DNA from 3 places in the Paucilactobacillus salsurae genome. Region 2 is predicted to be linked to each of the others. Evidence: predicted binding sites of a transcription regulator. Region 2 holds the regulator's gene; each other region holds the start of a gene.
What was found. The regulator HrcA, encoded in region 2, represses chaperone genes, less so after heat shock. The targets are predictions, from matches to a motif close to TTAGCACTCNNNNNNNNNGAGTGCTAA.
Positions count from the first base shown of each region.

Region 1 (10,597 bases), on a different contig from region 2:
TATAATAAACGTGTTGTATTGGCACACCCAGATGATGAGAATAATCCTTATATCCCTCTGAATGATGATGGAAATTTATCTGAAGATAATGAATTAACTGAAGATAGTATTTGGCAAGATACGCTAGATGAAATTGAACTACTGGATGATGCTGGTGATCAATTTGATGCTAGCAAAATTGAAACTGGTGATTTAACACCTGTATTCTTTGGGTCAGCTTTAACTAATTTTGGGGTTCGAACATTTTTAGAAACGTATCTCCAATATGCACCTAAACCAAGTGCACATAAAACTGAAGATAATCAAAAAGTGGAACCGTTGAGTCCTGAATTTTCTGGATTTGTTTTTAAAATTCAAGCAAACATGAACCCAAATCATCGTGATCGAATTGCTTTTGTAAGAATTTGTTCGGGAGAGTTTGATCGTGGTATGGATGTAACGTTGAATAGAACGCAAAAATCACTTCGGCTATCGAATTCTACACAGTTCATGGCCGATACCCGTGAAACTGTTGAAACGGCTGTTGCTGGTGATATTATCGGTCTTTATGACACTGGTAATTTTCAAATTGGAGACTCAATTTACACAGGTAAGAATTCGGTGCAATTCGAAAAATTACCACAATTCACACCTGAATTATTTGTGCACGTTGCAGCTAAAAACGTTATGAAACAAAAGTCTTTCCATAAGGGAATTGAACAATTGGTTCAAGAAGGTGCGGTTCAGATGTATACCAACTATACAACTGGCGATTATATTTTAGGTGCCGTTGGACAACTACAATTTGAAGTTTTTCAATTCAGAATGCAAAATGAATATAATTCTGAAGTTATTATGGAACCGATGGGTCACAAAATTGCCCGGTGGATTGATCCAGAGCAGTTGGATGAACATATGTCTTCATCACGTAATATTTTGGTAAAAGATCATTTAGGAGCACCATTGTTTTTATTTGAGAATACTTTTGCTGAAAATTGGTTTAAAAATAAGTATCCAGATATTAAGTTAACTGCAAAATTATAATATTGTATGGTATTTTTTGTTTATTGGATTATTTAACCTAACACTTTAAAGGGTTATTAATCACGTAGTTTAATAAAAGCATAGGTTGTTTAATCTTGATGTAATTACATTTTCTAGAATATTTAAGTTAGAATCTGAAAAATTTAGATATCTTACTATAGAAATAGTACAAACTATGACCATGAAAAGTTAGATTGTTAAATTAGGAGAGAATGTATGAAGGAAGTTACTAACAAAATAATCAATCTATTTTTTATGCCTTTAAGTGTAATTAGTTTGATTGGTGCAGTTGCAGAATTACCCAATATCATCCAAAATGTTCCAAATCGTACTTTAGCAATTTTAATTGTTGGAGGTTTGATTTTATGGATGCTATTTCTGCTGAAAAATACTTATTTTATAAAAAAGTTCAGTAGTCTAGTTAGTAATTTAATTAAGCGCCATAAACTTGTAATACTAATTATTGCCTTCACAGTAGTACTTATATGGCAACTGTCGATGGTCTTTTATTTGTCAGGCATAAGTTTTTGGGATCCACGTTCACTTTCATTAGTTGCAACTGGTCACCTTCCGAGTTTGAAGGATTATTTTTCACTAAATCCAAACAATTTGCTAATGCTCCTGTTTGAAAGAGCTATTTGGGTGGTGTCACAAAGGCCTTCGATGGAACAGTTTCAAATGACTTTAGGAGTAATAAATGTAGTTATAATCGATATGGCTTTTTTTCTGTTGGCGAATGTAATTCATTCTAGAATTGGAACGGGAATGAAAGCTATCATACCAATAGCAATGATGCTAATACTCGTAATTGCATCACCATGGGTGGTTATAGTGTATACTGATTTATTTGGTTTCTTTTTAACAGCAATAAATATTTTTTTGTTGAGTAAAATGACTGTGGTCTCTAAAAAATTGGGATCTTATTTCTATCCAGTGTGTTCATCTTTTTTTCTCATAGTTTCGTACTTTATTAAACCGACATTAATAATAATTTACATTGCCGCGGTGCTGATTGCTATTGTTAGATGGTGTATTAAAGAAAAAAAATTATCGTTGAAATCAATAAAAGTAGTATCTATTGTAATTATTTCTACAGCTGCATTTTTTATTTTAATTAGTGCGGGTTTAAAATCACAAAAAGTTGTAAAAATAGATCCACAGAGAAAAGAAACTGTGTTTCATTATTTAGCCATGGGTATGCATGGAACTGGAGGCTTTAACATAGATGACGTTAACATGGAAATAGGAATAAAAAATCCTAAAAAAAGAAATGCTGAAAATATAAAATTAATCAAGAAACGGATAAAGGAATATCATTCACCGATTAATTATGTAAAATTTTTAATAAGCAAGCAAATGGCTAATACAGCAAATGGAACATTTAGTTGGGGACATGAGGGCGGTTTTTTAGTTACTTTTAATCATGAAAATAAAAATTATAACCGTTCAATTCAAAGAAGGTTATTTACTAATGCTGGTGTGGTTGATACAACAGAATATTCATATCAGTTCATTGCTCAAATTTTATGGATTTTGACGTTGATAGGTGTACTTTTTTGCTATGGTAATAGTTCGTTGTTTGCACAATTTTTGAAAACTAGTATCATTGGATTTTATATTTTTTTATTACTTTTTGAAGGTGGTAGAAGCCGGTACGTGATTCAATTTTTACCATGTATTTTTCTTGCCATGAGTTTTGGAATTGACAATGTTTTAAAAAGTGTAAATATCAAATCGTGGGAATGAAAAGTGAAAAAATGTTTCTCAGATCGAATAAAAATTTCGTTAAATTCAAACTTTTTTAAATTTGAATTCATTCAAAAAGGGCTTTGATCAGTGAAATTGTAAAATCCTTTTTTAAATAGTTTTAGAAATTTGGTTTATTAAATAATTTTTGTTAGCTTATCCTGGATTTTTTTGAAAAATCTAACTGCATAATCAAAATTGAAATAATAATCAAAATACCCCCGATTAGAAGATTCGTGGTAAACGGTTCAAATCCCAAAGAAACAGAAAACAAACTTCCAAACATCGATTCAGTCATCATAATTAACCCAGCAGCGGTCGCATCAGTAAACTTTTGTCCAACAATCTGCATTGTCTGTGCCCCAAATGATGCAAAAACGGCCAGAATAATAACCGGCCAAATAGCACGTGTCCAATTGATATTAGTATAGTGTCCGCGTTCAAATAAGATCGAATAGATAAAACCACCAACACCTTGGACAACGCCGAGCATAAAAGCAACAATCCAAGGACTTGCATCGGTGGCGGTATAACCAAAATATACAATTTGCAAGGCAAAGACAAAAGCCCCGATTAAAGTCAAAATATCACCAAATTGAAAATTCAAGCCGCTCTTAAAGATATCGGTTAACCACATCATGCCAATGACACATAAGGTGATTGCCAAATAACTTTTAATTTCAGGCCGTTTATGAAACATAACCCAAACGACAAAAGGAACCATTACCACGTAGGTAGCGGTGAGAAAGGCATTCTTACCAGGTGTGGTATATTTTAATGCGATTGTTTGAAGCTGATAACCGATAAAATTAATAAAACCAGCCATAAATCCAATTCGAAAGTCGGTCCACGTCATTTTATTAATGGTTTGATGAAAGAACAAATAAACGAGGCCAGCATAAATTAAACCGCGTAACGCATTAATCAGCCCAGCAGGCATACCTGCATTAACAGCTTGTTTAATAAACAAGTAACTGGCACCCCACAAAATGGCAGTGGTTAATAGAATCAAATTGGCTTGTAACTTTGAAAGTTTCATATTGGTCTCCATTTTTGAATATTCATTTTAACTATAACATAGGTGAATTGCTTCAAAGACAATAAAAAAAGACGAAATTTTTCGTCTTTTTTTATTATTTAATTTTAACGTAGGTGCCGTTCACGAATCCTTTATCTTCAACTTCATACCAGGTAACACCGTTATCATCAGTGAGTTTGCCTGATAATTGAACTTCCGTATTATGCTCCAATTCATTAACAATTTTGCCATACGGACGATCATAAACTTGAATCATGGCATTCGGAATATAGTCAATTTTAGCAGCCACTAAATCCATTTTTTCAATGGCTTCAGTTTCGCCTTCATCAGCATCTGGTTGTGGTTGATCAAACGGATTATCAACAATTTCCATTTGATGATATAAAATCCACTGATCTGGGCCAATTTCATACCAGAACTTGCCGCCGGTTGTCGCCACACGTTTAAAGGTTCTCAGCACCATGCCACCAGGGTAGGTAGTGCCACGTTGAAAGCCATCAACGGAATCAAAAACAGGGGTAGGGGCAAACAATTTCAAATACATGGAAACATCTTCGACTTCTGCCCATTTTTTCTTACGATAATACATTCGCACAGTATGGGGTTGTTCATTAAACGTACCACTTGTTTCAGCATCAGCTTTCACGAAACTATAGTCTTGAAAATCGCCTTTTGATACGCTGTAATGTTGGCCAATTAAGCCCTTTAATAATTGTGGTAAAGCTAAATTCTCTTTTGTATCGATATCAATGTGGTAAACCCACACCGGTACACCACTGTCATAGTTGTTAGCCATTTAAATCACCTCATAGAAAAATTACTACTTGTAGTATACAGCTTTTTATATAACACGTCATATCTTATTTTAATGATATTAATGAAATCTTGATAGTTCCTAATTTCGGCCAAAACTTGTATAATGTAAGCAAACAAATTTCGGAGGATTCTGAAGTGACAAATCGAAGAGCAACTTATCGCTTGAGTATTTTATCAATTTTAATTGCCATTATTGTGTTACAGGATTTTATTCCTGTCTTAGGAAACATTCCGATTGGACCATTAAGTTTAACCACGTTGCATATTACAGTGATCATCACCGCCGTTGTGTTAGGGCCGGTTGATGGGGCGATTATTGGTGGTGTTTGGGGTGTCATTACTTGGATACGTGCTTTTACGTTTCCAAGCAGTCCATTAGCGCCACTTGTGTTTGTCAACCCATTAGTATCAGTTGTGCCACGTATTTTTATTGGTTTATTCGCAGGGTGGACGTTTTTAGCACTCATGAAAGTTATGAAAAAGCCGGTAGTGCCAATGGTGATTTCTGCTTTAATCGGTGCGTTAACAAATACTGTTTTGGTGTTAGGGGGTATTTACCTATTTTATCGAACACCTGCTGTCGCCCATATTTATGGTGTTAATGTTGATAATTTACTAAAAGCACTCAATGCGATCTTTATTACGAATGGTTTGGCGGAAATGGCGTTAGCCGCTGTGATTGTGCCATTGATTGCAATGCCATTACGAAGAGTAGTCAAGAAATAAGAAAAACCACTAACTATAATTTCAGTTAGTGGTTTATTTAGTTACAATTTATTTACTATCTTCAGAACCATCATCACTCTGAATCTTCTTAACAGCCGCTGCAACATCTTTATCACTAGCAGCTTCCAAAGTAATGTTGCCATCGACAATCTTAGCATTTAAATTCTTAACACCTGGATTGTCTAAGACAAAGTCAGCGATGCGGTCTTCAATTTGTTCTTGAATCACACGCCGTAATGGCCGCGCACCCATGGTTGGATCAAAGCCTAAATCAACCAGCTTTTCTTCAACAGGGGCGGTAACGTGAACATAAAGTCCACGATCAGCCAACATGCGGTTAACGTCGGCAATCATCAAATCAACGATGTGCATCAAGTTATCCTTAGTTAAGGCGTTGAATTCGACAATCGCATCAAAACGGTTTAAGAATTCAGGCTTGAAGTATTCACCCAATTTATCAACGATTGAGTGCGTCTTACCTTCAGCAGCAGCGCCGAAGCCAACACTAGCTTCAGAGTCACCAGAACCGGCGTTAGACGTCATGATAATAATCGTGTCCTTGAAACTAACCGTGCGACCTTGAGAATCAGTCAGGCGACCATCATCCAAAATCTGTAAGAACATGTGCATAACATCTGGATGGGCTTTTTCAACTTCATCCAATAACACGAGACTATATGGATGACGACGAACTTGTTCGGTTAATTGACCAGCTTCTTCATAGCCGACGTAGCCAGGAGGTGAACCGATTAACTTCGAGGTTGAATGTTTCTCCATATACTCACTCATGTCGAAACGAATCATTGAATCCTCGGAACCAAATAATTCTTTAGCCAATTGTTTAGCCAATTCAGTTTTACCAACCCCAGTAGGACCAACAAACAGGAACGAACCAATTGGGCGACCAGATTTGTTTAAACCAATGCGGTTACGACGAATGGCACGCGCCACTTTGTCGACCGCCTCATTTTGACCAATGACATGGTTTTCCAAGTTTTGATCAAGATCTTTTAATTGGGTTTCTTCTTGTTTTTGTAAGTCCCCAACAGGGATGTTAGTTTTTTCTTCCACGATGTGTTGCATATCTTCAACCGTCACCGTAGCGGCGTCTTCACTATGATTTGCTTCAGCATCGTCTTTGGCTTTGGTCAACTTGGTTACTTGATCACGGTAGAAGGCTGCTTTTTCGTAGTCTTCATTATCAAGTGCTTGTTGCTTATGAGCTTCAGCGGTGTGAATCTCATTTTCAATTGTGGCTGGGTCAGCAGTCTTCAAGGTTAAGTTCTTCTTCGAACCAGCTTCATCTAACAGGTCAATGGCCTTATCAGGTAAGAAGCGATCTTGAATATAACGCGCTGATAACTTAGCAGCCGCGGTAATCGCGTCATCGGTGTACTTCACATTATGGTAATCCTGGTAGCGTGACTTAATCCCATTCAGAATTTGAATGGTTTCTTCAACACTGGGTTCATCAACTTGAACAGGTTGGAAACGACGTGCTAACGCAGAATCTTTTTCAATCTTGCGGTATTCATTTAACGTTGTAGCCCCAACTAATTGGAAGTCGCCACGAGCTAGTGCTGGTTTCAAAACGTTACCAGCGTCCATGCCACCTTCGGCATTTCCTGCGCCCATGATTTCATGAATTTCATCAATAAATAAGATGATATTATCATTTTTAGAAACTTCTTCCATTAATTGCTGCATGCGTTGTTCGAACTGCCCACGAATTCCTGTTCCTTGAACAAGCGAAACAACATCTAAACGAATAACTTCTTTATTATTTAATTTTTGCGGAACTTGACCGGCAACAATTGCTTGTGCTAATCCTTCAACTACGGCTGTTTTACCAACTCCAGCTTCACCAATTAACACGGGATTGTTTTTGGTCCGGCGGTTTAAAATTTCGATCACCCGATCGATTTCTTTATCACGGCCGATGACGGGATCGATTTTTCCTTGTTTAGCAAGTTCAGTTAAGTTAACGCCAAATTGGGCTAACAAACTGTTACCTTTGCCACGGTTACCGCCATTTCCTTGTTGTGCTTGTGTTTGGTCATTAAATGCTTGTTGACCAGCTTGACCAGCGTTTTGGCCTTGCATGGCTTTAAACAAATCATCTAAGTTACCAAAACCAAATGATGGGTTTTGTGCCATTCCATTACCTCCATTAAAGAGAGTATTTTGTGCTTCTTTCATTTTTTGATAGCAACTCTGACAGAGGCCAACTTGTACTCGCTGTCCGTTCACTTCAGCTTGTAAGTGAATGGTTGCCGGATTCTGATGGCAATTTTGACATAACATCTGTAAACCTCCTTTATCACACTATCGACATCTCTAATTTGCCAATTGAGATGAAAAGCCTTTGTGGTCGTTTGATATTGTTTGACCTTTATTGACCTTTGAACTCATTATACATTGGATAATCAAGATTGCAAGTGATTTGTCTATTTTCTGAAACACGAGTTTATCGTTGATATGATCGACTTTGTCGTGCATTCCAAGTCGTATCAACACAATAATTCTAGCACTCACACGTTTAGAATGCTAAAAATTTGTTCTTTAACGATTAACAGATATAATAGAAGACATGAATGATGGATGGGAGGATTTTAATGGATAAAGATTATCATCAGTTAATGGAAGATTTACGCCAACACAACATTGAAAGTTTTACGATCACTAAAGATGAGTTTCAAACCTTTCAGCCGATCTTTCATGCTTACGAATATCGCCAACAACTTGTTGGTAAAGCAAACCGTGGCGGTGAAATCGAGTACACCTTACTAAAAAAACAAGCTTAGTTGGATTTGAAAACAAACCGGAGCCAACATTCCGGTTAGTGCTTGTATTTACCGCTTACAATTGCTATTATTAACAGGTAAGAAAGCTTTTTTGGCTTGCCAAGAAGCTTCAAAAATTAAATCCTTGAAGGAGATTGATCACTAATGGAAAAACGCGATTTTAATGTTATTGCAGAAACTGGAATTCATGCACGTCCAGCAACTATCTTAGTACAAACAGCTTCAAAATTTAGCTCAGATATTACCTTACAATATCAAGATAAGAGTGTGAACTTGAAGTCTATTATGGGTGTAATGTCATTAGGTGTGGGACAACATGCTGACGTTACAATCACTGCTGATGGTTCAGACGAAAAAGAAGCCATCGCTGCTATTGAAGAAACAATGACAAAGGAAGGACTGTCAGATTAATATGTCAAACCGGCTAGAGGGAATTGCTGCAAGTAATGGTATCGCCATTGCTAAGGCTTATTTGTTAGTCGATCCTGATTTGTCTTTTGAAAAGAAAACAATTTCTGACTCTGATCATGAAGTCCAAAGACTTCATGATTCTTTTAATGCTTCAACAAAAGAGTTGGAAGTTATTAAGCAAAAGGCTGTCCAATCATTGGGCGCCGAAGAAGCTGAAGTTTTCGAAGCACATATCACGATCTTGGCTGACCCAGAATTGATTAGCGCCATTGAAACAAAGATTAAAGATGAAAAGGTTAACGCTGAACAAGCAGTTAAAGAAGTGACTGACCAATACATCGCAATGTTTGAAGCAATGACTGACAATGAATATATGCAAGAACGTGCGGGAGATATTCGCGACGTTACTAAGCGTATCATGAGTCATTTACTTGGCGTTTCATTACCAAGTCCATCATTGATTGATTCAGAATCAATCGTTGTATCTCATGACTTAACACCTAGTGACACCGCACAATTAGACCGTAAGTTTGTTAAAGGATTTATTACCGATATTGGTGGCCGTACTTCACATTCAGCCATCATGAGTCGCACCCTTGAAATTCCTGCCGTGGTTGGTAGTGGTGACGCTACTACTGAAATTCACGATGGTGATTTAGTGATCGTCGATGGTATTCACGGTAAAGCAATTGTGAACCCAACTGATGCCGAAGTGGCAGATTATAAAGCACAAGCTGAAAAATTTGCTGCTGACCAAGCTGAATGGGCCACATTGAAAAATGCCAAAACAGTTACGGCTGATGGAAAGCATTTCGATATTGCCGCTAACGTCGACACACCTGATGATTTACAAGGTGTTCTTGACAATGGTGGGGAAGCAATTGGCTTGTTCCGTTCCGAATTTCTATATATGGATTCAGCAGAACTACCAACTGAAGACGAACAATTCGAAGCCTACAAAAAAGTTGTTGAAGGCATGAACGGCAAGCAAGTTGTTGTGCGGACAATGGATATCGGTGGTGACAAGCATCTACCATACATGCCATTACCAGAAGAAATGAACCCATTCTTGGGTTATCGTGCCATCCGGATTAGTTTGGATAAACAAGATATCTTCCGAACACAATTACGTGCATTACTACGTGCTTCTAACTATGGTAAGTTAGCGATCATGTTCCCAATGATTGCGACAGTTGATGAATTTAAACAAGCACGTGCCATTTTTGATGAAGAAAAAGCTAAGATGGTTGCCGATGGCAAACCAGTCGCTGACAACATCGAAGTTGGGATGATGATGGAAATTCCAGCAGCTGTTTTGATTGCTGATAAATTAGCTAAATATGCTGACTTCTTCAGTATCGGAACTAACGACTTAATTCAATACTCATTTGCTGCTGATCGTGGTAACGAACATGTTTCTTACCTCTATCAACCATATAACCCATCATTATTACGTTTGGTTAAGCGTGTCATTGACACTGCTCATGCTGAAGGTAAGTGGGCTGGTATGTGTGGTGAAATGGCTGGCGATCAAGTTGCCGTGCCATTGTTAATGGGTATGGGCTTAGACGAGTTCTCAATGAGTGCTACATCAATGCTTCAAACACGTTCATTAATGAAGAAACTTGATACTACTAAACTTGGTAGTCTAGTTGATCAAGCACTTGACGCTGAAACTAATCAAGAAGTCATTGATTTAGTGAAAAACGTTGAAGATAATTTAAACTAAATTAGATTTATTTAGCGCCCTTTGCCGGGGCGCTTTTTTGTTGGTCAAATAGTTAGATTATATTTGTTTAGACCGTTAACGAAAACTTCGGAGAAAATTTAATTTTGTTGGGTCAACTAAAAGTGCCGAAAACACATGATTCGTAAGGGATTACCATTGTTTAGCAAATCTTAATGAATAGTTGGAATCTCCTTGTAAATACGGTACAATGGGTGTCGTTGTCGAATTGCGTTGATTGATTAATAAAATGCCCTTGTGTACAATGGTAGTAATTATCGACGTGCTCAGTACCCCGTACATTAA
Region 1 covers NZ_BAAHWX010000011.1:29,845-40,441, forward strand. The annotation lists gene ACYVQZ_RS08355 (peptide chain release factor 3) at 1-1,023, shown strand, start outside; gene ACYVQZ_RS08360 (glycosyltransferase family protein) at 1,240-2,769, shown strand; gene ACYVQZ_RS08365 (DMT family transporter) at 2,921-3,808, opposite strand; gene ACYVQZ_RS08370 (MucBP domain-containing protein) at 3,903-4,604, opposite strand; gene ACYVQZ_RS08375 (ECF transporter S component) at 4,760-5,350, shown strand; gene ACYVQZ_RS08380 (ATP-dependent Clp protease ATP-binding subunit) at 5,399-7,654, opposite strand; gene ACYVQZ_RS08385 (hypothetical protein) at 7,966-8,154, shown strand; gene ACYVQZ_RS08390 (phosphocarrier protein HPr) at 8,299-8,565, shown strand; gene ptsP (phosphoenolpyruvate--protein phosphotransferase) at 8,567-10,294, shown strand.
Region 1: a site for HrcA is predicted at 7,875-7,901, ahead of ACYVQZ_RS08380 (ATP-dependent Clp protease ATP-binding subunit). Genes of this name have one in related genera too.

Region 2 (10,597 bases):
ATATTTTCTTGCGCTTGTTTGACTGCTACATCATCCACATCATACGCATAAATTTGTTTTGCACCCATCAAACTGGCTGCGATACTTAATACACCAGACCCAGTACCTACATCAATCACTGTTTCCCCACCACGAAGCACAATTTCTAGCCCTTGTAACATCAGTTCAGTGGTTGGATGAGTCCCTGTTCCAAATGCCATTCCTGGGTCTAGTGAAATAATTTGTTCATTGGGCTGTTCAGGTTCATAATCTTCCCAGCTCGGCACGACAGTTAAATTTCTAGTGATCCGGACTGGATGATAATACTTTTTCCACGCTGTCGCCCAATTTTCATCGGAAACAGCATCACTAGTAATTTTGAAATCTCCAGGATTCAATCCGAAATCATTTAATTGGGCAACACGTTGTTTAATAATTGGTAAGATCTCTGGAACATAGACCGTTTGTGGATAGTAGGCCGTCACTTTAGCGCCAGTCGTTAAATGGGGAATATCGTTAACATCAACAATCTCACCATATTTGCCGATCTTGCCAGGTTTCAATTTTTCAAAATCCTTAGCATCATCAATGCGAACACCACTGGCCCCTAGGTCATTTAAAATATAGCTAACCGCTTCGACTACTTCACTTTCAGTTGTGACACTTACTTCAGTCCAGTCCATTGATTTTCCATCCTTTATTAGATTAGTGTCAGATGTCATTTTGCTGACATCTTTCATTAAATGTATTACTACATATTCTAGCAAAAGTTGCATGCAGTTAACATCATTTTAAAAAAACAAATAAGGATCGTAACAAATTAATTTGTTTACGGTCCTTTTGTGTGTTCTTAAAGTATTATAAAACTACTAATTACTTGTCAGCTTTTGCTTTTAACTGCTCCCGATACTTTTCATCGGTAGAAGGATCATTAGCGTACTTTAAGATATTTGATTCTAAGTGACGTTGAAGGTAATCAATCAATTGTGCTTCTGTTTGAAAAATGCGTGGATTATGTTGCTTATGCAGCCGCAAATCAATTTCATTAATCTTCAAACGTCCCGTCCATGTGTGAGAGTATCGAATGATTACCCGATTATTTAGTTTGTTTTTCCCGAATGAAAAAACATACACATGTTGCGGCGTCATCATTGGCCGAATGTATTCCTTCTTGTATTGTAAATCGTTTTGTCTCATAAATTGCTTTGTCCGATTCAACAAGGTAATCACCTCCTCCACAAATATAATACTATTAATAATGATAACTTTTAAATTAATATAATACTTGAATTTGACTGACTTGTAAAGAGCTTTGCGTCAATTAATTCAAACGTTCACAATTCAATAATTTCACTATTCTGAATACACAATGTCACTGTATTTTTTCCCAGCTTCCTGGTGAGCTAGCGCTTCACTCTCATAATACGTTGCTGAACACCAGACGCCAGCTCCCTCAGCGTCCACCAAAATATCAGTGGGTTTTCCATTAATGACTTCAGACTTAATTCCAAAATAGGTGCCATCGCCAGCCGACTGGTTCCAACCACGAACATTCAAAAAGTTAATGCCATGAATGGACACTTTACCACTTCGACCCCAGTCACTATGAATGGATGCTGTATCTGGATCTGGTTCACTACTACCATCATGGATGGTGGTAGTCCCAGAGTCAACGCTATTTTCATAATGAATTGCATTTGCCGTAAAACTTAATTTGTCTACGTTACCATCTTCATCAACACTATACCATGTTTTTTGTAAATTAGCAGGTATAAACGCTTCAGTCGTTGGTTTAGCCTTAGTATCGACGGACGATTTTGTTGTATTTTTTTGTGATGATCTCTGTGCCAAATCTACTTTTTTACTTGAAGAAACCTTAGTTGATTGAACATGTTTGTTGCTTTTTGATTGGTCAGAATTACTACATCCCCCTAGCAGTAATCCAACACACAATAACGGTACAAAAATTAACCCCTTTTTCTTAATCATCTGAACCTACTCCTCCAAAAAAATTTACTCCCAATCTCTACTCTATTATAGTTTATCGAAAATTTGGTGGTTAACCCATGAATTTTAGAGAATTTAGTAAAACTTAAGTGATTTTTTAGGAATAAAAAATGATCATTATTAACCTTATAATGACCATTCAAAACGGTAGTATTATCCTTTTTTATGCGTTTCTTCCTCGCCTGTTTGCAAGACAGCCATAAAGGCTTCCTGAGGGATATCCACTGTTCCCACTGCCTTCATACGTTTCTTACCACGTTTTTGTTTCTCTAGTAGCTTAGCCCGCCGATCAGGATCACCTGTGTGAATTTTAGAGGTCACATCTTTTCGGTAGGCTTTGATATTTGTCCGCGCAATAATCTTAGCTCCAATTGCAGCTTGAATTGGAATTTCAAAGTTTTGCCGTGGAATAATGGTCTTCAACTTGGCTGTAATTTCACGACCACGTTGTGCTGCGAAATCTTTATGGGTGATAAAACTGAGCGCATCAACTTTATCACCGTTCAACAAGATATCAATCTTAACTAGGTTGCCTGGTCTATAATCTTCTAGCTCATAATCAAGTGATGCATACCCACGCGTATTACTCTTCAATTTATCAAAGAAATCATAAATAATTTCAGATAGCGGAATGTGATAAATCACATTCACGCGTATATCATCTAAGTACTCCATTGTGTCGAAAATACCGCGCTTGCGTTGACATAACTCCATGACTGCCCCAACATATTCGTTTGGCACCATGATATGAGCATTCACATACGGTTCGCTAATTGTTTTAATTTCTGAAGCATCCGGCATTTCAGCAGGATTATCAACTGCTTGTTGCGTGGCATCTGCTAAGTCTAGTCGATAAGTTACTGATGGCGCAGTGGTAATCAAATCAAGATTAAACTCACGCTCCAAGCGTTCTTGAACCACATCCATATGCAACAAACCTAAGAAACCACAACGAAACCCAAACCCAAGAGCTTGAGATGATTCTGGTTCAAAAGTCAGGGCCGCGTCATTTAATTGTAGCTTTTCCAGTGCTTCACGAAGGTCATTAAACTTGGCATTATCAGTTGGATACATCCCCGAATACACCATTGGTGTCATCTGACGATAACCTGGTAATGCTTCTTTTGTTGGATGACTGGCACTCGTGACAGTATCCCCAACTCGCGTATCTTGAATGTCTTTAATACTAGCAGTGATATACCCGACATCACCTGCCATTAACATATCACGGGCAATCGGTTTGGGTGAGTTCACACCAACTTCTGTGACCTCATACTCAGTGCCACCATTCATCAGTAAGATTCTGTCACCGGCTTTGACGGTCCCTTCATGTACACGCACACTCAAAACAACGCCACGATAATCGTCGTAAACGGAATCAAAAATCAACGCTTTTAGAGGTGCTTGCAAGTCCCCACTGGGTGCCGGAATTTCTTTGACAATTTGTTCGAGAATTTCTTCAATACCAATACCACTTTTAGCACTAGCCAATACGGCATTTGAAGCATCTATGCCAATTTCATCTTCAATTTGTTTGCGCACTTTTTCAGGCTCAGCCGATGGTAAATCAATTTTATTGATTACCGGAATGACTTCTAGATCGTTATCGAGGGCCAAATAAACATTAGCTAACGTTTGGGCTTCAACTCCCTGAGCCGCATCTACCACCAAAATGGCACCTTCACAGGCCGCAAGTGACCGTGACACTTCATATGAAAAATCCACGTGTCCTGGTGTATCAATTAGGTGAAAGATATAAGTCTCACCATCTTCTGCAGTATAGTTCAGGGCAACGGCATTTAATTTGATTGTAATTCCGCGCTCGCGTTCCAAATCCATTGTATCTAGTAATTGATCTTGCATTTCTCTTTTGGATACCGTATCCGTTAATTCTAAAATACGGTCTGCTAATGTGGATTTACCATGATCAATATGCGCAACAATTGAAAAATTGCGAATATGTTTTTGCCGATCTTGCATTTGTTTTAAATCCATTTTTGAACTCACTCTCTCCGAATTAGTTATCCTATTCAGTATACCAATGGCAGTTAGGTAACTCAATGGATTCCTGGTTGAAAAAAGTCTACAGAATCAATGCGTTTTGATTCAGTAGACTTTTTTATTGTTTCATTTATTCATCAAAGGCATCTTTTAGTTTATCAAAGACACTTTTTTTAACGCCTGATACTTTCTCACCACTTGCAGCTGCAAAAGCACTTAACGCTTCTTTTTGTTGCTTGTTTAATGACTTAGGTGTTCGAACCTCAACAGTAACATGTTCATCTCCGTTACCATTACCATTTAAGCGGGGCGCACCTTTACCTTTCAAGCGGAAATTAGTGCCAGTCTGAGTTCCAGCTGGAATCTTTAACTTAACATCTCCATGAACCGTCTTAACTTCAATTTCGTCACCTAACGCAGCTTGCGCAAATGAGATTGGTTGATCAAAGTAAATATTTGAGCCATCTCGTTTGAAATCACGACTTGGTGTCACCGTAAAGACAATATAGAGGTCACCATAAGGGCCGCCATTTTCACCGGCTTCACCCTGATTTTGTAAACGCATTTGTTGACCGTCATCAACACCAGCGGGAACAGTTACCTTTAATTCATGACGTTGTGACACGTGACCAGAACCGCCACAAGTTTCACACTTGTCCTTAATTTCTTTACCTGTTCCACCACAAACATCACAAGTCTGTTGTGAACGCATCCGGCCAAGTGGCGTATTTTGAATGACTTCAACATAACCACGGCCGCCACACTTTGAACAAGTCACAGGAGAAGTTCCTGGCTTGGCACCAGAGCCACCGCAAGTTTCACACGAAGCCTCACGATTGTATTTAATGGTGGTTGTCTTACCAAAAATGGCTTCTTCAAACTTCAAAGTCATATTATATTGCAAATCACGGCCAGGTCTCGGTGCTGAAGGGTCTGGTTGACGACGACCTCCGCCACCAAAGAATTGACTAAAGATGTCGTCAAAGCCACCACCGCCAAATCCTTGTGCACCACCGAAACCACCTTGGCCTTGTGGTCCAGCGGAACCAAATTGGTCGTATTGCTGACGCTTTTGTTCGTCACCTAAAGTCTCATAGGCTTCATTGACGTCTTTAAACTTCTCTTCTGCGCCTGGCTCCTTATTAATATCTGGATGATATTTTTTGGATAATTTCCGATAGGCATGTTTAATGTCGTCTTGGGATGCATCTTTTGACACACCTAAAATATCATATAAATCTTTTTCTGCCATTGTGGTCCCCCAAAAACAAATTTTTAAAATTCTGGTTAATCAAGAATATTTTAAACTAAGTAAAAGCCAAAGTACAATATAATAATCGTCCTTTGGCTTTTACAATCTAATCAACGTTTTAAAAGTGTGACGTGATTATTTCTTATCTTTTGGATCGACTTCTTCAAAATCACCATCGACCGTATTGTCGTCATCAGATTTACCGTCTTTATTATCAGCCCCGTCTGCACCATTACTACCTTGTGCTTCTTGTGCTTGTTGATATAACTTAACTGATAGATCTTGCACAATCTTATTTAAGTCATCTTTTTTGGCTTTCATATCTTCAACGTTATTATCATCTTTAGCCTTCTTCAATGCATCACGCGCATCTTCAGCCTTCTTGATTTCTGCGTCGTCAACTTTGCCTTTAACATCTTTCAATGTCTTATCAACTTGGAATAATAATTGGTCAACTTCATTGTTTAAGTCAACTTCGTCACGTTTCTTCTTATCAGCCTCTTCGTTTTCTTGGGCTTCTTTCATCATGCGATCGATTTCATCGTCAGAAAGACCAGAATTACTCTTAATGGTAATTTTTTGTTCTTTGTTAGTACCCATGTCTTTAGCCGAAACGTTAACAATTCCGTTCTTATCAATATCAAATGTCACTTGAATTTGAGGAACACCACGAGGAGCAGCAGGAATATCAGTTAATTGGAAGTTACCTAACGTCTTGTTGTCAGCTGCCATTGGTCGTTCACCTTGTAACACGTGAATATCCACGGCTGGTTGATTGTCCGCAGCAGTTGAGAATACTTGACTCTTTGAAGTTGGAATGGTTGTATTCCGATCAATTAACTTCGTGAAGACACCACCCATGGTTTCAATACCTAATGACAATGGCGTAACATCAAGTAAAACAACGTCCTTAACATCACCAGTTAAGACACCACCTTGAACAGCGGCACCAAGGGCAACGGCTTCATCAGGATTAATGGAATGGTTAGGTTCCTTACCTGTTAAGTCTTTGACCATTTCTTGTACAGCTGGAATTCGTGTTGAACCACCATTTAAGATAACTTCATCAATATCACCAAATGAAAGATCAGCATCCTTTAAAGCGCTCAAAACAGGTTGTTTTGTCCGTTCAACAAGATCCACTGTTAATTGGTTGAATTGTGCGCGAGTGAGTTTCTTTTCCAAATGTAATGGTCCAGAAGCACCTGCAGAGATAAATGGCAAGCTAATTGTGGCTTCATTAACACCAGAAACATCTTTCTTAGCTTTTTCAGCGGCATCTTTTAACCGTTGAAGGGCCATCTTGTCTTGAGACAAATCAACGCCATTATCCTTCTTGAATTCATCAACTAGCCAATCAATGATTTTTTGGTCAAAATCATCTCCACCTAAATGCGTATCACCATTAGTAGATAATACTTGGAAGACCCCATCGCCTAATTCAAGGATAGAAACATCAAAAGTACCACCACCAAGGTCATAAACAAGTACTTTTTCGTCTTTTTCTTGTTTATCAAGGCCATAAGCTAAAGAAGAAGCCGTTGGTTCGTTGATGATTCGCTTAACATCTAAACCGGCAATTTTACCAGCATCTTTAGTTGCTTGACGTTGCGCATCGTTAAAGTAAGCAGGAACAGTAATAACAGCTTGTGTTACTTCATCACCCAAATAATCTTCAGCATATTTTTTCAAATATTGGAGAATCATTGCTGAGATTTCTTGTGGTGTATATTTCTTGCCTTCGACTTCAACAGTATAGTTGGGTTCACCCATATGACTCTTGATCGAAACAATTGTATTTGGATTAGTAATTGCTTGACGTTTTGCTACTTCCCCGACTTGTGTTTCGCCATCTTTAAATGACACTACTGATGGTGTTGTTCGAGCCCCTTCAGGGTTTGTAATGATCTTTGGTTCATTACCTTCCATTACAGCGACTGCCGAGTTAGTTGTTCCTAAGTCAATACCGATAATTTTATTAGTTGCCATGTAAAATTTCCCTCTTTTTATTTAATCTAATTTATTGTGCTACAACGACCATTGCTGGTCTTAAAACGCGGTCTTTTAATTGATAACCGGCCTGAAAAACCTGAACAACTGTGTCAGGTTGTTGATCACCTTGCACGGCCACTGTCTGAACAGCTTGGTGCAATGTCGGATCAAATTTTTGATCAAGCGCAGCAATTTCACTAACGCCATTGCTTGTCAAAGCTTCTTCCAAATGATCATGGACCATTTGAATTCCTTTTTTCAATTGTTGACCATTTTCATCTGAAACTTCAATTTCTAACGCCCGTTTTAAATTATCCATGACCGGCAAAATTGCTTTAGCAAGTGATTGTCCATCATATTTTAATAACTGTGCTTGTTCTTTTTTAAAACGGTTATTCATATTCTGAATTTCTGCTTCTGCACGCAAATACTTGTCGTTTGCTTCATCAAGTTGTTGCGTCAACTCATCAACTTTTGCTTTGAGTTGTTCAGATTCATCAGGTGCAGCCTTTGGTTGATCTGATTTTGATGCATCATTTTTTTTGACATCTTTTGTTGCATCAACTGTTTTATCTGAGCCTTCATCAACGGGTTGCGTTTGTTCTTTTTTCTTATCTTGCTGTGCCATGCACTAATTCCTCCTCATTGATCATAGTATCGTCGATAGTAATCAAGCAACTGTCGCGCTAATTCTTGACGAAACGCGCTAACAATTCCAATTGTTCGTGAATATGGCATTCTCGTTGGACCTAATACTGCAATAATGCCCTTGCCATACTGATCAACATCATACGTTGCCGTGATCAAGCTGAAATCTTCTAACAACTTGTTGGATATTTCATTACCAATTTTAACGTTAATTCCGTCGTTTTGTGAGTCAGTTTTGGGATCGATGAAATTTGATAAGTCTTCATTTTTATCAAACATCGAATACAAGGCACGCAACACATTCGGATCATTGTTATGCGAAAAGCCGAGTAAATTCATGCGGCCGCCCACAAAGAATCGTTCGCTAGCAGCATGCGATAAGATGCTATCAAAGATATCCAAAACACCGTCTGAACTGTGCATGTACTGCATCACTTTAATTGGAATATCCTGTTGTAATCTGGCAAACACTTCATCTAAAGGTAATCCAGATAGTTGGTCATTAATCAGTCGAATAACTGATTCCAATTCGTCGGTATTCATATCTCGTGGAATACCAAAAGTTTGACTTTCTACTTCACCACTATCCGTCACTAGAATGGCCATTACTTGGTGATTGCCCAACGGTACCAATCTAAAGCCACTTAAATGAACATTTTTTTGTTCTGGTCGTAAAGTAAATGTCGTATAACTCGTTAAGTTAGATAAAATATCCGCCGATTGAGAAACAATTTCATCAATTTTATGAAAGTTGGTCCCAAATGAGTTTCGAATTATCGAAACATCATTATCATCAAGAACTGCTTGATCTAATAAATGATCAACGTAGTAGCGATAGCCCTTTGTCGATGGCACACGCCCAGAAGACGTATGCTCTTTTGTAATCAAGCCTTGATCTTCGAGTTCTGCCATCTCATTTCTAATCGTGGCTGAACTAACTTTCACTGGCAATAAGCTCGTTAATATTTTTGAACCAACCGGTTGACCGGTAGCCGTATATTGACGTACAATCGCTTGGAGAATTGTTTCTTGACGTTGTGTTAACACCCTTATCACTTCCCTTTTTAGCACTCGACACCATCAAGTGCTAAACACAATTTATAATATACCAACCTCGTCAAAGAAAGTCAAGAAAAGTCTACCTTGGAGGAGGAATTCCAATTAAGTCATCACAACGTTTCATCACACCTAAAAATGCATTTGAAGCCATGCAGTTAATTGAGTCACTTTTTAACCAATATCGGCATGCACCATTAACAAAAGAAGTGCTGAATTATCATCAACAATTAATTCAACGGCTGCAATCCGATATTTATCAAACAGTCCTTGCTGAACAGAAACCAGAACTTGAGCGCCAACTACAACAAATGATTGTTGCCATGCAAACTTGGACCAAAATGCGCTTAACAAATCAACCTTTTCAATTTAAAATGAAAAATTTTAAACTAGTCACCGAAAATCATCCGCAATTTAAAGCGCGTCATCTTAAAGGCCACACACAACAAAACCACCATGCCAGTCGGCATTAGTGGTTTTCTTTTTTTGCTAATAATTTTTTGATGTTAATTTCATCTTGTTCAAGCTGATCGATTAAAGCTTTGGCACCATCGTATTTAATTTCATCACGCATCCATGCTAACCATTTAACTTTGACATTTTCACCATAAATTTGATCATTGTAATCAAATAAATAAATTTCAACGGTTTTTGGCCGTTTATCGCCAAAAGTAATGTTATAGCCAATCGAGGCCATCCCATCATACCAGGTTTCACCTACTTGCATTTGGACAGCATAAACACCAACTTTTGGTAACCACTCATCTTGTTTACCAGCGATATTGGCTGTCGGATAACCTAGTTCACGGCCACGTGCTTCACCATGGATGACTAATCCAGTCGTCTGGTAATCATACCCCAATAACTCGTTAATTTCTTGAATTGTCCCGTCTTTAAACAGGTTTCTAATACGCGAAGAACTAACTTTGTGACCATCTTCTTCCAGTTCCTTGATGGTGACAGTTTCAAAACGGCCCTTACTATAACTATCAAGTTTATTCATTGTCGCGATATCTTTAGGTCCATACGTATGATCCCAACCCGCGACTGCAACCTTGGTATGAAAACCAACTAAATAACGATCCACGAATTGTTGCGGCGTTTGCATGGCAAACTTGGAAGTGAAACTCACTGCATACACAATATCGACACCAAGTGCTTCAAATAACTCCAATTTACGTGGAAATGGTGATAAGTATTTGATAGGTGTTTCCATCGCTTGATAAACCAGACCAGGATGGTGATCGTAAGTGAGCACCGCTAGTTTCATTTTTCTGTCAGTTGCTATTTTTTTGGCATTTTTAATGACTTTTTGATGGGCTAGATGAACACCATCAAAAAAACCCATTGCAAGAACAACCGGTGTATCCACAACTTGATCTTTGGTCAACGGATGTCGTATTTTGATTACTTGCATCTTTGAATTCTCCTAGTTATTTATGATGATTAATGATTTGAAAACATTTTGAGTGGCTTGTAACAGTCCTGCTCCTCGTTTTTTTGATACAACGCTTTTGTCTCCTGATCAAAAACTAGGGCGACAACGTCAGCAGTGCTGTTGACCTCACTAGTTTTTAACCATACTCCGTTTTGAACTCCGGCCCATTGGTCTGTTGACAACGTGATGTGGTCAAATTTTTTCAACGCGTAATCAAGTGGCAG
Region 2 covers NZ_BAAHWX010000001.1:235,477-246,073, forward strand. The annotation lists gene prmA (50S ribosomal protein L11 methyltransferase) at 1-662, opposite strand, end outside; gene ACYVQZ_RS01220 (hypothetical protein) at 853-1,176, opposite strand; gene ACYVQZ_RS01225 (hypothetical protein) at 1,333-1,968, opposite strand; gene lepA (translation elongation factor 4) at 2,140-3,981, opposite strand; gene dnaJ (molecular chaperone DnaJ) at 4,118-5,239, opposite strand; gene dnaK (molecular chaperone DnaK) at 5,375-7,228, opposite strand; gene grpE (nucleotide exchange factor GrpE) at 7,260-7,859, opposite strand; gene hrcA (heat-inducible transcriptional repressor HrcA) at 7,874-8,926, opposite strand; gene ACYVQZ_RS01255 (hypothetical protein) at 9,088-9,408, shown strand; gene ribF (riboflavin biosynthesis protein RibF) at 9,405-10,352, opposite strand; gene truB (tRNA pseudouridine(55) synthase TruB) at 10,382-10,597, opposite strand, start outside.

Region 3 (10,597 bases), on a different contig from region 2:
TTAACGCATTATTTAAAATCGTGTTGGCTAGCAAGACAGCAGCTGTGGCAACCCCATAGTTCGTATACTTTTTGCCATGGAAAACCCGATGGCCACCGGCCTTAGATTCACCATCAATCGCATCAAGATCCAATCCACGATCAGCAGCAATTTGTGTGATTGGTTTACCTAAAACGCGAACCGTTGACCACGCTGTAAATTGTGAATTACCATGTTCACCTAAATTATACCCAACCACAGAACGTGAATCGATGTTTAATTGTGAGGCCACAGCACGTTTCATGCGGGCTGAATCAAGCAATGTTCCCGTGCCAAGCACATGTTTTTTTGGTAAACCTGTAATATCTTGGTAAATTGAAGTAATCACATCAACTGGATTAGTAATCGCCACAATCAAACCATTAAAGCCGGTATCTTTGATTTTATGAGCAACGTCTTTAACTGCAGCACTCGTGAATGGTAATTCTGCAAAACGATCATCATTAGCATTGTCTTGTAGTTTGATGTTGCCAAGTGCTGAAATAATCACATCAGTATCAGCCAATTGTTGGTAATCATTCACAAAAATATTAGTGTGAAATGGTAGATTAGGCATGGCATCTTCAAAATCAAGGGCATCCGCTTGAACTTTAGTTTCATCAATATCAATCAACACTAAATCATCCGCAAAGCCATTAGCAACAATGTAGTGCGCAACTGTTGAGCCAACGTGACCCATTCCAATAACTGCAATTTTTCTTGGCATTTTCCATCAACCTTTCATTTTGACTATTCTATAAAAAATGGACATTGAAGCAATTATACAAAAAAACTTGAAGTAAATATATACTTCAAGTCATTTTAATTACTTAGCTGGCTTTTGTTTTGCCCACTTACGTAAATCTTCAATTTTCTTTTCTTTCAATGCTCGCTTGTACTTTGGAGCAACTGGCCGACGACCTTGAACGCCATTTGGATGAGCCTTACGCATGTCATTGCCTCCTTATTTTCTTCTCTTAATAAATCAACATTCCCATTATAAAGGTTCACCACTGGAAACGCAAATACATTTTTTATAATTGAACTATACCAATATCTTCTCTGTGCCCTTTTTAAAGATTTTCAAAGGGATTTGACAAGTATACCTATATATAATATCATGGTGTTTGTAGTAAACAATAACCTAAGTAATTACACTTACTCGGAGATGGTATTATGTTACTAGATAAAAGCACGCACACTACTGCCAGTAATATCGAGGATCCTAACAACAATCCATCGGTAGATCAAGAACGCGTTGCTCTTGATGACGACTGTGCCAAAAAAGAATTAAGTTGGTTAAGTGAAGCACTCGAAAAATAACTTCATCGCCAAAGCTATGACAATTATTGTCGTAGCCTTTTTTGTATTCCTTTCACCAGCTGCTAAAATCCAGTATAATAAACACGTGCAATAAAGCAGATAAATCATTTGACCTTTATTGACCAACGCGTTAAACTACATTTACACGATTAGCAATCAATACTGCTAAGTGCTAAATAAGGAGGCAACACTATGAACTTAGTTCCTACTGTCATTGAGCAATCATCACGTGGCGAACGTGCCTATGATATTTACTCACGACTATTAAAAGACCGTATTATCATGTTGTCCGGTCCAATTGAAGACGATATGGCCAACTCCATTATCGCCCAATTATTGTTCTTGGACGCTCAAGATTCAACTAAAGATATCTACTTATACATTAATTCACCTGGTGGTGTGGTTACTTCTGGAATGGCCATCTACGATACCATGAACTTCATCAAATCTGATGTTCAGACCATCGTTACTGGAATGGCTGCTTCAATGGCCAGTGTGTTAGTTTCATCTGGTGCAAAGGGCAAACGTTTTGGTTTGCCTCATTCACAAGTCTTAATTCACCAGCCATCTGGTGGTGCTCAAGGACAACAAACTGAAATCGAAATTGCCGCAACTGAAATTTTGAAAACTCGTAAAATGATTAATCAAATTTTAGCTGACAATTCCGGTCAACCACTTGAACGAATTAATAATGATACCGAACGTGATCACTACTTAACAGCTGATGAAGCTGTTGAATATGGGTTATTAGATGGCATCATGCAAAACAGTTCAGATATGAAAAAATAATTAATACGACTTAAAAACACCCTGATTGAGTCAATCAGGGCGCTTTTTTTGTCACAAAATTACCAACTAAATTCTTCATAATAAACTTTATCTGCTGGAACATTTGCGCGCAACAATGCTTGTTTAAAGTTTCGACCCAAGCTATTTGGACCCGATAATAGATAAACCGCATTCGTATCTAAATAGTGCAAGATTTGATCAGTATTAAATCTTCCTTCTTGGATATGAACGGTTAAATTACGACGTTGTGCTGCTAAAGCTTTCAGTTGTTCCTCATAAATCAGATCGGCCGTCCGATGGGTTGAATAGTACAGATCAATTTGCCGATCATCACAGGCCTGAACAATCGACAAAAGTGGCACGATGCCGCTACCGCCACCAATTAGAACTAAAGCATCTTTTTGGTTTTGTTGAATGACATCATCAAATTTGCCATAACTGCCATCAATTTGAACTTGCGACCCAATTGTTAACTCCTGTGTCTGCTTGGTAAAATCACCATCACCACGAATGGCTAAGACAATTTGACCATCGTGTTGCACATCATTAACCACCGAAAATGGATGCAGTTCTTTCAAATGATCTTTTTGGGGAAAGTTGATAAAAATATAATCGCCTGGCTTAATGGTTAAGCGCTGTGGATGAGACATTTGAATTGTGTATTCAAAAAAATTGGGTGCAATTTCTTTTTTTTCAATTAATTTACCAGTAGGCAGCAAGTACGCATTTTTAATTTTGGTGTAGCTATAAGCCAGTAACACGAACAGGCTATACGCATCAAAAAGCCAAATGAACGCACTAATACTTGTGATATAAGAAATCAGTTGTACGTGGATAAATACTAGTATCACGGCCACGATATTGAGGCGATGTAACCAAACTGACAACTCATGTTTGAAAATTTTTTCTAAGCCATGCTTTAACATCCCAAAAATTTTAACACGATTGCTCAACCACCCTGCCATAAATACCAGAGAATAGATCATTAGTCCTATAAATAGATCAAACGACCAATCCCCTGTTAATTTAATCAGTCCGGCTGAACTCGTTCCACTTTTATGCAAGTAAGCTAGGACTATGCCAAAAATACTGAGCATGCCATGAATAAAATAAATACTTGGTAACCCAATCAAACGGTCTAACCATTTTGGTCGTGTACTTAAATATATTGAAACTAAAAACCATACATAGGCGATTGAACCAGTTTGAATTGCCAGTGCCTCACTGCTATAGATAGCTGGTAACCCCATTGCTAAGGCTTGAATTAATGGCAGTGGTACAACAAATAAAATGACTGCCCACACCAGATATTGAATAAATGGAATTCGTTTTAGCATTGTCGCCACCTCCTTAGATACGTGAAATAACTTGCTGATCGTCTACTAACAACCCCGCGGTTGGATGATGTTGTGCAAATTGTGTGAACTTTGTTTTTCCCATAACAATTGCCGTTGTCGCCAGTAGGTCTGCTTCGATTAACTCGTTTGCAACAATCGTTGCCTGAATGAGCGGTGCCGTTTTATCTCGGTGAATGATATGTTCTCCGCGTTTACTGAATCCAGAAGTAGCAATTGCACCATTTTTTAGTTCATAACGATAAATTAGCTGGGATAAATCAGTGGGATTTTCAATCCCAATTTGCCAAGTAAAGGATGATTGGTCACTTGTGCTCAATTGGATATCACCCGCGCCGTTTAATAACACGGCGACAACCTTGCCATCATCAATCAGTGGTTGCATAAACCGTTCAAAAGCCCGTTGGATGGCCCACCCTTTCACAATTCCTGTCGGATCATACTGTTTTTTAAAGAACGGCGTAAATGCACCATCAGTGATCGATTGGGCTTTAATGGCTATGCCAAAAACCTCACGAAATTGATCGGTAATCTCATTATTTTTCAAATCACCACTTTGATACTGTGACACTAACGAATCTGATTTAAATGGTGAAAAAGCTGCGTCAATCTGATCTAAAAATTGATGAACTTGATGAATAACTTTTTGTAAATCTGCATTTAAGCTATCATTAAATTCTGGGTTTGCAAACTGTAACGTAAATGGCATCGTCATTGATTGAAATTGATATGCTTTTGTTTGAACGTTATCCATTGGCTAGTCCTCCGCTTGTGTTAGGGCGTCTTGCAATGAACCAGTAAATCCTTTGTAGGTTTCACTAGCACCAGAGACACTATCAATTTTAGCGCTTTGTGCTTTAATAGCCTCTGCTTTATAAACCGGCAATGCTTGACTATTAATTTCTTTATCGTGACCGTTATCGTTGGGATATTCCAATACATTAACCGCTGTTATTTTGCCATTTTTAATGGTTGTTTGAACTTGCACATCACCCCACTTGGTCGTTGTTGCTTTACCTGTATAAGTACCATCTTTGTAAGTCGTTGACGACGTTGTAGTTGATGAAGTACTTGAGCTTGACTGACTTTGTGATTCGCTACTACTCGTTTGACCAGTATCTGAACGGGTCATTGTTAACTTATTTTTGAAAAATAAAAAATATCCATCAATAACAATCGCAATTGCAATCACCACGACTATTAAACGCTGCCACCATTTTTTCATAGTCCCACTTCCCATTCGCATTTAATATTAATTCTGAATTGTATAAATTTTACTCAATTCAAAAGCAATTTATGATTGTGTAAGTATATCCGCTATCTCAGGATAAAGAGATGTCTTGTCCATGAAAATTTTATGACTTTTTGCTTAAAGATTACTTTATAATCAAACCAAATAAAAAAGAATGTGATTTCTCACATTCTCCTTAATTCTTATGCACTCTGTTCTCGCAATTGATCAGCATAAGCATTTATCTTTCGTAACCGATGATTGACACCAGATTTAGAAATGGGACCGCTCGCGACGAGCTCTCCCAGTTCTTTCAAACTAACTTCCTGGTGTGCTAACCTTGCTTCAGCAATTTCACGCAGTTTATCAGGCAAATTACCGAGACCAACGGTTTGATCAATAAATTTAATATTTTCAATTTGCTTGCTAGACGCATTAGCAATTTTGTCCATATTGGCATTTTCGCAATTCACTAACCGATTAACAGAATTACGCATGTCGCGCACAATTCGCACATCCTCAAACTTTAACATGGCACTCGTGGCACCAATCAAAGATAAGAAATCAGCAATTTTTTCGGCTTCTTTTAAATAGACAATAAACCCAGAACGACGGTTCGTGACGCGTGCATTCAAATCAAATTGATTCATCATCTGCGCGATCACTGCATTGTGCTCTTCGTATAATGAATAAATTTCTAAATGATAACGAGATGTTTCCGGATTATTAACAGAACCCCCGGCTAAAAAAGCCCCGCGCAAATAAGAACGAATCATGCCGTCATCTTGTAATAACTCTAATGGTACCTGTTCTTTAAGTTGAAGGTTTTCTAAAATACCCAAATCTGCCAAAATAGTTTGAGCATCATGGCGTAAGCGGACGACATAGAGATTGTTTTTCTTTAATTTCATTTTCTTGCGCACAATCAGTTCACTTTCGGCGTGATAGAAATCCTTTAACAATTGGTAAATGCGTCTGGCAATTGCCGGATTTTCTGTTTGCACGTTTAAGACAAGTTGATGATTGGCAATACTTAGGGCACCATTCATCCTGATGAGTGCCATTAATTCAGCCTTGGCATTTTTTAAATGGACCTCTAGTCCCGTTAACTCTTTTTTAACTTCACTCGCATAAGACAAACTGATCACTCCATTCAAATCAAAAATGCGCTTGATGTAATCGATTTAATAATTCATTGACTACCTTTTCACCATCATGAAAGGCCCCATTGTCACGCAACTGTAAAAAGTTTGCTGAAATAACACGGACATTTTGATCACGTAGACCTTGAAAATCGTGTTTTACCGGTTGAGATAATTCATTCCATCTTTGAAAATCCATATAATCACTCGGCACTTGTTCCGTGTTAACCAGAATCGTATCCACGAATTGGTGGTGTAAATGACGATTTAAAACAGCAATGTGTTGGGCATCACTGAATTCATCAGTTTCACCCTTTTGAGTCATAATATTACAGATATAAATGACTTCCGCATTGGTCTGACAAACCGCCTGACCCACGTTTTCGATCATGAGATTCGGCAAAATACTGGTAAATAAACTTCCCGGTCCTAACACAATTTGATCAGCATTTAAAATTGCATCGATCACTTCAGGCACCGCTTGTGCTTGATGGTTATCGTGATAATTGGCCGGATCAACCCATACACGTTTAACAGGTTTATGTTGCGCCGTAATTTCTGATTCGCCTTTTATTTTAGTACCATCTTGAAACTCGGCACTTAACACCAATGGTTCATTTGCGGCAGGATAGACGTGGCCGTGAATCTGCATCATTTGTGATAATTCTTGAACTGCTTCGAACACCCCAGATTTCATTTCTGTTAGTGCCGCAATAATTAAATTCCCAATGGCATGACCTGCAAAAAACTGATCAGATGAATCAAAACGATATTGAAAAATATCTAGCGCTGTTTTAGGCATATCAGACAATGCAACGAGTACGTTACGAATATCTCCAGGAGGCACGACGTTAATATAATTGCGTAAAACACCTGAGGACCCACCATCGTCTGCCACCGTAACAATCGCAGTAATATCCACATCCTTATCCCGCAACCCATGCAAAATAACAGGAAGACCAGTTCCACCACCGATCACAACAATGCGTGGTCGACGTTTGTTAGTAGGTTTCATGATCGATTCGTGGACTCCTTTCTTTTTTCAATGTCGCGATGACTCACATTGACCTTATATTGTTGTCCCAGTTCTTGCGCTAATCTTTCAGCAATGGCGACTGAACGATGTTGTCCACCAGTGCAGCCAATGGCAATCGTCAGACTACTTTTACCTTCTTTTTGGTAACCAGGCAAAATATCGACTAACAACGAATAGAAATGTTGATAAAAATCTTCTGTCGCATCTTGCCGCATGACATAATCGCTAACGGCCTTGTCTTTACCGGTTAGTGGTCGTAGTTTCTTAATGTAGTACGGATTTGGCAAGAAACGCACATCCATAACAATATCTGCATCTAATGGCAACCCATATTTAAAGCCAAACGACAGTACTTCAACATAAAACATGGTGTGGTGATCACTGTTGAAATTATCAATGATGCGTTGTCTGAGTTGTCGTGGCGTCAATTTAGAGGTATCAATGACCACTTCTGCCTGATTTTTTAATTCTAATAATAATTGACGTTCTGTCTCAATGCCCATTAAAACACGACCTTGCGGTGCTAATGGATGAGATCGTCTCGTTTCTTTATAACGAGAAACCAGTTCTTCGTCGGTGGCATCTAAAAATAGTAACTGCGTTGTCACATCTTGGCGATTGCGCAATTCTTCAAACGCGGGTTGAATTTGATCATAAAAATCCTTTGACCTTAGATCTACAACTAGTGCCACTTTAGTAATTGAGACAGATTCTTTCACAATATCTAAAAATCGTGAGAGTAAATTAGGCAACATATTATCAACCACAAAGTAGCCCAAATCTTCGAAACTTTGCATTGCAACAGTTTTCCCCGCGCCACTCATACCTGTAATAATAACGACTTCCAAATGTTTACTCATAATTGACCCCCACCTTGAGATTTAGATCAGTTCATCAATTGTAACATACCGGGTGTGTCATTTCTATTTTAATCCTAATTTCGTCGTGCAAACGCGATGACTAAGGCATTGATACCAAAAATGACTAGATAAATAGCTAGCAACAAATTCAACGATAATGCAGAGACGAATGGGTTGATCAACAGTAAAAAGGCAATAATCAAACATAAAATATCAAGAAAAACTGAAAAGAGGAAATAGCCTGTGCCAAAAAACTTCAAATGACTGCTAACCAACAAGCGTTCCAGTGAATCAACCAAAAACCAGGCCGCAAATAAAAAGCCAAGAGTCGTAATGCCACTAGGGATATCAACTAGAAAGAAGATGGCGACAATAATATCAAAAATACCCATGACTAACGCAAAAGTACCACGAATCCCAGTATCACGTTTGAGTTTCGAATAACCTGCTAGAGTTGCAATCCCGCTAATTAACGCTAAAACACCAAATAAAATCACTAAGCCAGTCAGGCCAACATTTGGTAACCGAATAATTAAATAAGCTGCAATCAGACACAGAATACCCATAATAAATTCATTCCAGTCAAAGCCCCAGCGATGATCTTTAAAATCCATTCAAAAAACCTCCTTTAGTCAACGACTATCTAACTTGATAGTAATTAATTTAAGGAGGAAGTTCAATTATTAACGCTGTTCAATTAATTGTTGTGCTCGTTTTAGGTTTTGGTTGATTTGTGTAAAACCAGTGCCACCTAGTGATTGACGCCGTTGAACAGCCACTTTACTTTCTAGGTCGTGATAGACGTCGTCTTCAATTAGTGGTGATATTTTCTTATATTCAGCTAATGGAATTTCTTGTAGCGTTGTATGCGTCTCTATCCCTTGTAATACTAACTTACCAACGATTTCGTGTGCTTGCCTAAATGGAATCCCTTTACTAGCCAAATAATCAGCTAGTTCAGTGGCATTGGAAAAATCATTGTCGGTCGCGTGGGCCATTTTATCTTTATTAACATGCGATGTGGCTAACATTTTCGTAAAAATATGCAGACTTGGCAAAATGGTTTTGACTGTGTCAAAAACGCCTTCTTTATCTTCTTGCATATCTTTATTGTAGGCTAATGGCAATGACTTCATCACAGTTAGCAAGCCCATTAAGTCGCCAATCACCCGGCCACTTTTACCACGAATAAGTTCAGCCATGTCCGGATTCTTTTTTTGCGGCATAATTGATGATCCTGTTGAAAATTGATCCGATAGCTCTAAATAATTAAATTCATAGGTACACCATAGAATGATTTCTTCACAAAAACGTGTCAAATGCATCATTAAAATAGCCGCATTGCTCAGGAATTCAAGTGCAAAATCACGATCAGAAACAGCATCCAAGCTATTATGATACACATCACTAAACCCTAGCTCTTTTGCACTAAATTCCCGGTCAATTGGAAATGTGGTACCGGCCAATGCCGCTGCTCCTAATGGTGAGATGTCTGCATGTTTAGTGTTAAATTCAAAACGTTCAACATCCCGTTGAAACATGTCAAAATAGGCTAATAAATAATGGGCATATGAAACTGGTTGAGCATGTTGCATGTGCGTGTAGCCCGGCATGATTGTTTCAACATTGTCCTTAGCTAAATTGACAATCACTTGTTGTAATTGCTTTAATTCATCAATAACATTTGGAATTTGATTTTTGACGTACAGGTGAAAGTCGGTGGCTACCTGGTCGTTACGACTACGTGCTGTGTGTAACTTACCTGCCACAGGTCCAATTTGGTCTGTCAGAATTTTTTCTAGATTGAGATGAATATCTTCATTTTCAACCGAAAATTTCAGTTTACCTTCGTGTAATTGCTTAACTAGACTTTCTAATCCAGCAATAATTTGATCTGCATCTTCAGCAGGTAAAATATTTGTTTCCTTGAGCATTTTAACGTGTGCAAGTGACCCAGTAAGATCTTCTTGCGCCAACTGTTGATCAAATGCAATAGAAGCTCCAAACTCGTCAACCCAATGTTCACTTGCTTGTGTGAAACGACCACCCCATAGTTTTTCTGTACTCATCTATTTTTGCCCGTCCTTTGCTTTTTGTGCCTTGTCTTGAACCTGTGAATAAACTTGAGTTGGTAGACCCCACAGTTTGATGAAACCAACTGCAGCTTGCTGATCAAATTCATCTGCTGACGTATATGTTGCCAAGCTCTTATCGTAAAGAGAATTAATTGACTTACGACCTTGGGTCATAATGTTACCTTTGAATAATTTGAGACGAACCGTCCCGTTGACCACTTTTTGTGTTTCCTTAATAAAAGCAGTCATGGCAGTCATTAATGGTGAAAACCATAATGCATTATAAATAGTGTCTGCTAATTTTTGTTCAATTAAGGGTTTGAAATGAGCTAATTCACGTTCAAATGTCAGATCTTCTAAATCTTTATGAGCGTGCATTAATACTGCCGCTGCTGGCGCTTCGTAAACTTCACGTGATTTAATGCCGACCAACCGGTTTTCAATATGATCAATACGGCCAATTCCGTGTTTACCTGCGATTGCCTCAACTTTTATAATCAGATCGGCCAATGGGTACTTTTGACCATTTAAAGCAACGGGAACCCCTTGCTTGAACTCGATGGTCATTTCTTCAGGTTCATCAGGCGTATTTTCAATGGCATTGGTTAAATCAAAAGCATCTTCTGGTGCAGCAGCCCATGGATCTTCCAAAATACCACATTCATTTGCCCGGCCCCAGAGATTTTGATCAATGGAATAAGGACTATCTAAGTCAATTGGAATCGGCACATTGTGTGCTTTAGCGTAATCAATTTCTTCTTCACGAGA
Region 3 covers NZ_BAAHWX010000006.1:2,027-12,623, forward strand. The annotation lists gene ACYVQZ_RS06375 (L-lactate dehydrogenase) at 1-745, opposite strand, end outside; gene ACYVQZ_RS06380 (hypothetical protein) at 845-970, opposite strand; gene ACYVQZ_RS06385 (hypothetical protein) at 1,195-1,341, shown strand; gene clpP (ATP-dependent Clp endopeptidase proteolytic subunit ClpP) at 1,534-2,130, shown strand; gene ACYVQZ_RS06395 (FAD-binding oxidoreductase) at 2,190-3,467, opposite strand; gene ACYVQZ_RS06400 (FAD:protein FMN transferase) at 3,481-4,239, opposite strand; gene ACYVQZ_RS06405 (FMN-binding protein) at 4,243-4,710, opposite strand; gene whiA (DNA-binding protein WhiA) at 4,920-5,855, opposite strand; gene ACYVQZ_RS06415 (gluconeogenesis factor YvcK family protein) at 5,875-6,873, opposite strand; gene rapZ (RNase adapter RapZ) at 6,870-7,754, opposite strand; gene ACYVQZ_RS06425 (HdeD family acid-resistance protein) at 7,829-8,368, opposite strand; gene argH (argininosuccinate lyase) at 8,438-9,823, opposite strand; gene ACYVQZ_RS06435 (argininosuccinate synthase) at 9,824-10,597, opposite strand, start outside.
Region 3: a site for HrcA is predicted at 1,491-1,517, ahead of clpP (ATP-dependent Clp endopeptidase proteolytic subunit ClpP). Genes of this name have one in related genera too.